3 regions of the Aminivibrio sp. genome follow, and region 1 is predicted to be linked to each of the others. Evidence: riboswitches for the same ligand, from Rfam matches in the RefSeq annotation. Region 1 holds a riboswitch; each other region holds the start of a gene.
What was found. A riboswitch is a leader RNA that binds a small molecule or an ion and turns the genes downstream of it on or off. The one in region 1 is predicted to bind molybdenum cofactor.

Region 1 (2,262 bases):
CGGCGAAAGCGACGTTCAAAAACGGGGTGCTTACCGTGGAAGTCGCTGAAAAGGTCCAGGCCGAGAAGATGAAGAAAGTGGCCATCGAGGAAAAAGCATAGAAAGCTGGAGTCTGAAGAGAGGGGAGCGCCGGGAATTCCGTCGCTCCCCTGTTTTTTACCTTACGGCGTTCGGGAAGAAGAGCTGCTTTCCGAGTAGCTGGAAGTCGGCAATGGCCTTCTGGGTTGACGGGGACACCATCCAGTCAATGAAGGTCACGGCAAGGTCGTACCGAATGTTCTCCCACTTGGCAGGGTTGACGGCGATGACGCTGTACTGGTTTTTCAGAGATTCGTCACCCTCGACGATGATCACCAGTCCCCCCTGTTCCTTCCGGGAATCCTCGTACTTGATGAAGGTCCCCCTGTCGGTGAGGCAGTAGCTCTTTCGCTCATCGGCGATCATGAGGGTTTCAAGCATTCCCTGGCCTGTCTGGATGTACCATTTCTCCTTGTCGGGTTCCGGGATCCCCGCGTTTTTCCAGAGGGTAAGTTCCGCCACGTGGGTTCCCGACTTGTCGGCCCGGCTGGCGAAGGGCGCTGCGGAGGCGGCGATTTTCCTCAGGGCGTCGGCGGCGGCCATTCCCTTGACCCCCGCGGGATCGGAAGCAGGCCCCACCACGATGAAGTCGTTGTACATCACCTGGCGGCGGTTGACGCCCCACCCGTCGGCGACGAACTTCTTCTCCAGCTCGGGGGCATGGACCAGAAGAACGTCCACGTCACCGTTCCTGCCGTACTCGAGGGCCTTGCCCGTGCCCACGGAAACCCACTGGAGCTCGATGTTCTTCTCCCGAAGCAGCAGGGGGGCCAGATAATCGAGAAGCCCCGTGTTGTCCGTGCTGGTGGTGGTGGCCATCCGGAGAACCTCGGCGCCGGAGGCAACTCCTCCCAGGACTAAAACGAACAGACAAACAAACAGAACCGACCGCAGTTTTCTCATTTTCACTTTTCTTTCCTCCTCGTATGTTTATGTTGTGTGCAGAAACGCGAAACGCCGGAATCAAAAAAGCCGTTCCCCGCCCGTACACGGCAGGGAACGGCTCCGGGGAGTCCGTTGAATCTCCTTGCCGAACACGGGAGGCCCGCCTGTTTCCGGACGGACCCTGACGGCCCGCCGCCGTGGGAAATTCCTGTAGGAAGACGGGCTCGGAGATAAGTCTATTCTTTTGATTTTATGATACCACGGAAGGGCCTGTTTTGTTACCTCACCCGGCGGATTTTCGAAATTTCTGTTCATTTTCCCCTGGCTGTTCCTGAAAAATCCGAAAACTTCCGGGCTGAAACGGCGGGGTTCCGTCCGGCCGTCGCCGGACAGGATGATACGGACCGCTTCCTCGTGGGGCAGCGAATCCTTGCAGACCCTCCGGGACCGCAGGCATCGTACCCGTCCGACAGGACCGCCACCTGCCCCTCCCAGGGGATTTTCGTCCCCCGCAAGGTCGAGGGAGTATCCGTTGCCGTCCCATTTTTCATGGCGGGTCATGCAGATGCGCCCGGCCGCGGCAAGCCGTTCCGCTCCCCCGATGAGCTCCGCTCCCGTGCCCGAAACGATCTCCATGACGCTCGAGGTGTTTCTCCAGATCTTTCTGCCTCTCCGGGGGCTCCCGGTTACATCGGCGAGATTGTGTCCTGTATGGCCGGAGCCTCTTCGGTAAGGGTGGGGATGTACTGGGTGAAGCGGCTGAACACCATCGCGGACAGTATTATCCCGAATGAGGAGCGCTCCCCTGCCGGCCAATGGAAGAGCATGGCTCTCTCGCCACAGAAAGGAATGACTGCATGCCGGGCTCCCTGTGAAACAGCGCCTTGGTTGCTGTGGAGGGGGGCACCGCCGCCGGGGGAATGACGATGCTTCTCCGAAAGCTCCCTTCCCGGGATGGGAGCTGCCGGGAAAAAGCCCTTCCTGTCCACGAGGAAGCCGTCCCCTGCGCCGAAAACCTTTCGGGAAAGAACCTTTTTCCCTCACGTGAGCCGTGCTCACGTCAATGCCGAAGACGCCGCGGAGCTTTCCGGAAGGAGCGATCACCGGGGCCGTTACGCTCACGATAAGCTCCCCGGTGATCATGTCCCTGTAGGGCGATGTGATGACGGTGCTCTCCTTTTCAGGGTTTCCTTAGGTCACCTGACTCATGTTGACGTGTTCCGTTTTTGTTATACTATCGTCTGGCGTATTAAATCGATTACAATATAACAATTTCTGCCCCGAAATACCCCTTCATTT
Region 2 (2,262 bases), on a different contig from region 1:
CCTCCTTGAACTCATCCACCGCATGATGGACGGCCGGGACGACTTCGCCGCCGCCGTAGGGAAGGGCATCCGGAAAATGAAAGACATCTTCGCCGAACGGTACGGCGCCGACCGGGCAATCATGGAGAAAATCGGCATGGAAGGACAGGGGCTCGAAGTCTCCCAGTACCGGTGCCAGGAATCCGTCGCCCAGTGGGGAGGGTACTTCCTCACCCTCAAGGGCCCCCAGCACGACGAAGCGTGGGTCATCTTCATGGACATGGTGAACAACCAGATCCCCACCTTTGAAGACAAGGCCGAGGCCCTGTTCTACTTTCCCAACTTCCGCCTCTGGTTCTCCCTGGTCGGAGTCTGCAAGCTGCCGTGGAACGACGTGGAGCCGGAAGACAACCGCATCCGGTACAAAGGCATCGAAGCGGCCAAAGTGCCCGAACACGTCCAGAACTACCTTGACATCTACGAAGCCGTCACGGGGAAACCGCTGAGCAGGGAGGACATGATTCTCCAGTCCGAGCGGGTCTACAACTACGAGCGGATCTTCAACTACCGCATGGGCAAGGGAACCCGGAAAGAACACACCATCCCCGACCGTGCCCTGGGCCCCGTCTTCCCGGACGAATGGAACGTGCGGAAAGACTACTACGACAAGAAGCTCGAAGAGGCCGGCATCTCCGGAGACGGACTGACGGCGGAGGAAAAGATCTCCCGGCTGCAGGAATACCGTCGGGGCGAATGGGAGAAGCTGGTGGACGCGGTGTATGCCCGGAGGGGCTGGGACAGGAACGGCGTCCCGACCAGGGAGACGGTGGAGCGCCTGGGGCTGGACAGCCCCGAAGTGCTTGAAGTCCTCGACCCCTACTGGAGGTCCGCGGAAAAGGCATGATCAGGGTCAACGGCGAGCAGTTCCCCTGGAGGGAAGGCATGACCATCCGGGACCTGCTGGATGAGCGGAACTTTACTTTCCCCATGATTGCCGTGTGGGTGAACGGGACTCCCCACAAGAGGGAGGAGTTTGCCTCCGTCCGTATACCCGACGGCGCGGAAGTACAGGCAATCCACATGATCAGCGGGGGCTGACCGGGACTTCCGTTCCGGGACACAGGATCGTCCTCCTCCGAGTTTTGGAAAGAAATCCCCGCTCTTTTCGTGAAGAGCGGGGCTATTCTTCAGGTATTTTGACAAACGGGGTTATCCTGTATAATACTTTCTATATTTTCTTCCGAGCCTTTTCTCCTTCGGCGGGGCCATGGAGGAAGGCCGGCAGGGTACCGCGGGAAACGGCGGCGCCTCCTTTGGGAAAGGAAGACGGTTCCATGTCCTGTGTGAAGGAGGTTGGAAGGTGTATTCGCTCCCAGTGCTGATTGCGGAACCTGATCCCATGCTTCGCACCCTGTACCGGAATGTGGTTCTTGAAGGACAGGGATATTCCTTTGCCGGTTTCGCAGAAAAGGGGGAGGAGATCGCTCCGCTTCTTTCCAAAACGACGGTAAATCTCGTGCTTCTCGATATCGCCCTTCCCGGGTTCAACGGGCTGGAGGGGTTCCGGCGCATGCGGGCGGAATTCCCGAGGGTGGATTTCATCATCCTTTCGTCGGAAAAATCACCCGATACCGTCCGGGGTGCCATCTGTTCGGGAGCCTTCGACTACCTGATCAAGCCTTTCGAATGGGAGCGCCTCACCAGGGCCCTGGCGGCCTACAGCGAGTATTACCACGGCCTGGTGGGAAGGGATATGCCATGGCGGCAGGAGGACCTCGACCGCCTTCTCGGTTTCAGGAAGCGGCTTTCCGGAGCTCCGGAGGGCGCTCCCAAGGGATTCCAGGAGACCCTGCTCATCCGGCTGGGGAAACTGCTCCAGGAATCGAGAAAACCTCTTTCGGCGGCGGATGCAGGCCGGATGCTCGGCATTTCCCGCTCCAGCGCCCGCAGGTACCTGGAACTTCTCGTCCGGCGGGAGGAGGTAGCAGTGGATTTCGAACTGACCACGGTGGGGCGACCCCAGAAGTTGTATTTTGCCACGGGGCCCGTTGTCAAAAGGAAGCAAAACCACGCAAAATTATCGAATAATTGAACGATACCTTTCGTGTCTTTATACTGGAACTCTGTCGGCATTCCGAGGTATTTTTCCGCCGTTCACAGGACGGCTCCGCCGGCTGAAAATTCAGGAGAAACAATCCAGCAAGGAGGACGGCCCATGCAGCGATTTGGAAAGCTCGTGTCACTTCTGATTCTGCCGCTCATCGTCGGCATCGTCTACAGCTC
Region 3 (2,262 bases), on a different contig from region 1:
ACCCACCCCCGCCCGGGCCAGCAGGTCACCCACGAGCCCGCCCAAACCTCCGCAGCCGATGACGGCCACGCAGGACGAGAGCAGGCGAAGCTGACCATCGGGACCAATCGTTCCCATGCTCCGGATGTACCTCGACGGAACGTAGCCGTTTTCGAGACAATAAATCTCAGCTTCGGCGGGGGACAGACCTTCCATGGCAGCGGCCTTCCTGAGCTCGAGAAAGGAGACCATTTTCCAGGAACCGACCGCTTCTGCGGAATACGCCACTGTATCAAACCAGCTCACCGGAACTCACCTCCGTTTCTGGAATTATACAGGAAAGATTACCCTAAATCCGCACCTCAGCGGGGAGCGTTACCGGGGGCCCCTTGGGCGGAAAGTGCGGATTGTCGTCCGTGACAACTGCCCGGGCGCGTCCCGCGGCTCCCTGCGTTCGCCTGCTGCCTGCCTGTGAAACCGACATCCGTGTCGGTTTCACTCACCTCGGGCGCCCCCCCAGGGGATAATCTCTTCGCCCCCGGGGAGGGCGAATTCACCGTATGCCCGGCTACGCTCCCTCTCCCTGAAAAACTAACGGATTTAGGAATACAATAATTGACAGAATTCACGAATTGGTATAAAAAGTAACAGGGAGAGCAGAATTATTCCCCGAAAAAGAATAGGCCTTCGACCTGCACAGTCTCACGAAGATTCTGCAGGCACTGGGTCCGGAAAGCGATTTCCAGACCTGCCGAGTTTGCAAAGGAGGATCAGCCGGCTTCAGCCGGTGGTCCTCCTTTTTTCATTTCAGCCTTTTCAAAACACAGGAAGCACAAAATCAAGGAGGCGAAGAGATTATGGACAAGTTCGGCAAAGTACTGCGCATCAATCTCTCCAACGGAACCGTCGCGAGGGAGGAGCTCTGCGAAAAGACTCTGAAGGACTACATCGGGGGCCGAGGATACGCCACGAAGGTGCTTTACGATGAGCTCCCCATCGGCACTGATCCTCTCTCCCCCGAGAACAAGCTCATTTTCGCCAACGGCCCCCTTACCGGCAAGGGAGCTCCCTCCGCCGGACGGTACATGGTCATCACCAAGAGCCCTCTCACGGGATACATCGCGAGCAGCAACTCCGGCGGATTCTGGGGAGCCGAGCTCGCCAGGGCGGGCTGGTTCATGATCATTCTTGAGGGCAAGGCCCCCAAACCCACCTACATCTGGATCAACGACGACAAGGTGGAGCTTCGGGACGCCGCCGCCGTCTGGGGCAAGGATAGCCACAAGGCCACCGATGCCCTTCTCGAGGCCGTGGGTGATCCCAAGGCGAAGGTCACCTGCATCGGCCCTGCCGGTGAAAGGCTCTCGAAGATCGCAGCCGTCATGAACGACAAGAACCGTGCTGCCGGCCGCAGCGGCGTCGGTGCCGTCATGGGCTCCAAGAACCTCAAGGCGATCGTGGTCAGGGGCAGCGCCCGTCCGTACGTTGAAAACCAGGACGAGATGAAGGCCGTCCTCGCCGGGGCCATGGAAAAACTGAAGACCAACCCCGTCACGAGCCAGGGCCTTCCCACCTATGGAACGGCAGTCCTCGTGAACATCATCAACCAGCTCGGCGCTTACCCCAAGAACAATTGGCAGGGAGCCTACTTCCCCGAGGCGGACATCCAGTCCGGCGAAACTCTCGCCAAGAACTTCCTCACCAAGAGATACTCCTGTTTCGGCTGCCCCATCGGCTGCGGCCGGGTCACCAAGGTCGGAGACCGCGAAGGTGAAGGGCCTGAGTACGAGACCATCTTCGCCTTCGGCGTCTGCTGCGGCGTCAAACGGCTCGAACCCATCATCGAGGCCAACTATCTCTGCAACGAATACGGCCTCGACACCATCAGCGCGGGCGTCACCATCGCCGCCGCCATGGAGCTCTACGAAAAGGGATTGATCAAAAAGGAAGAACTGGAAGGCGGCCCCGAACTTCGCTTCGGCAACGAAGACGCCGTCACCTACTGGACGAAAAAGATGGGTCTCGTGGAAGGGCTCGGCAAGAAACTCGCCGAGGGCTCCTACAGGCTGTGCGAAATGTACGGCCATCCCGAGTTCTCCATGACGGTCAAGAAGCAGGAGATGCCCGCCTATGACGGACGGGTCATCCAGGGAATCGGCCTGAACTACGCTACGTCAAACCGGGGCGGATGCCACGTGAGAGGCTACACCATTTCCCTCGAAGTCCTCGGCCTGCCCGAGAAACTCGACCCGGTGGACATCAGCACGAAACCCACGTGGGTCA

Region 2: another riboswitch for molybdenum cofactor. It lies ahead of JMJ95_RS12900 (response regulator); the one in region 1 lies ahead of JMJ95_RS10375 (substrate-binding domain-containing protein).
Region 3: another riboswitch for molybdenum cofactor. It lies ahead of JMJ95_RS05730 (aldehyde ferredoxin oxidoreductase family protein); the one in region 1 lies ahead of JMJ95_RS10375 (substrate-binding domain-containing protein).

The regions. Positions count from the first base shown of each region.
Region 1 is NZ_JAESIH010000061.1:25,107-27,368, forward strand. Features, by position in the region: gene JMJ95_RS10370 (Hsp20/alpha crystallin family protein) at 1-101, shown strand, start outside; gene JMJ95_RS10375 (substrate-binding domain-containing protein) at 157-981, opposite strand; molybdenum cofactor riboswitch at 1,086-1,205, opposite strand.
Region 2 is NZ_JAESIH010000076.1:13,101-15,362, reverse strand. Features, by position in the region: partial or broken gene JMJ95_RS12910 (aldehyde ferredoxin oxidoreductase C-terminal domain-containing protein) at 1-883, shown strand, start outside; gene thiS (sulfur carrier protein ThiS) at 880-1,077, shown strand; molybdenum cofactor riboswitch at 1,206-1,320, shown strand; gene JMJ95_RS12900 (response regulator) at 1,340-2,071, shown strand; gene JMJ95_RS12895 (TRAP transporter small permease subunit) at 2,195-2,262, shown strand, end outside.
Region 3 is NZ_JAESIH010000043.1:36,130-38,391, forward strand. Features, by position in the region: gene JMJ95_RS05725 (HesA/MoeB/ThiF family protein) at 1-285, opposite strand, end outside; molybdenum cofactor riboswitch at 653-763, shown strand; gene JMJ95_RS05730 (aldehyde ferredoxin oxidoreductase family protein) at 837-2,262, shown strand, end outside.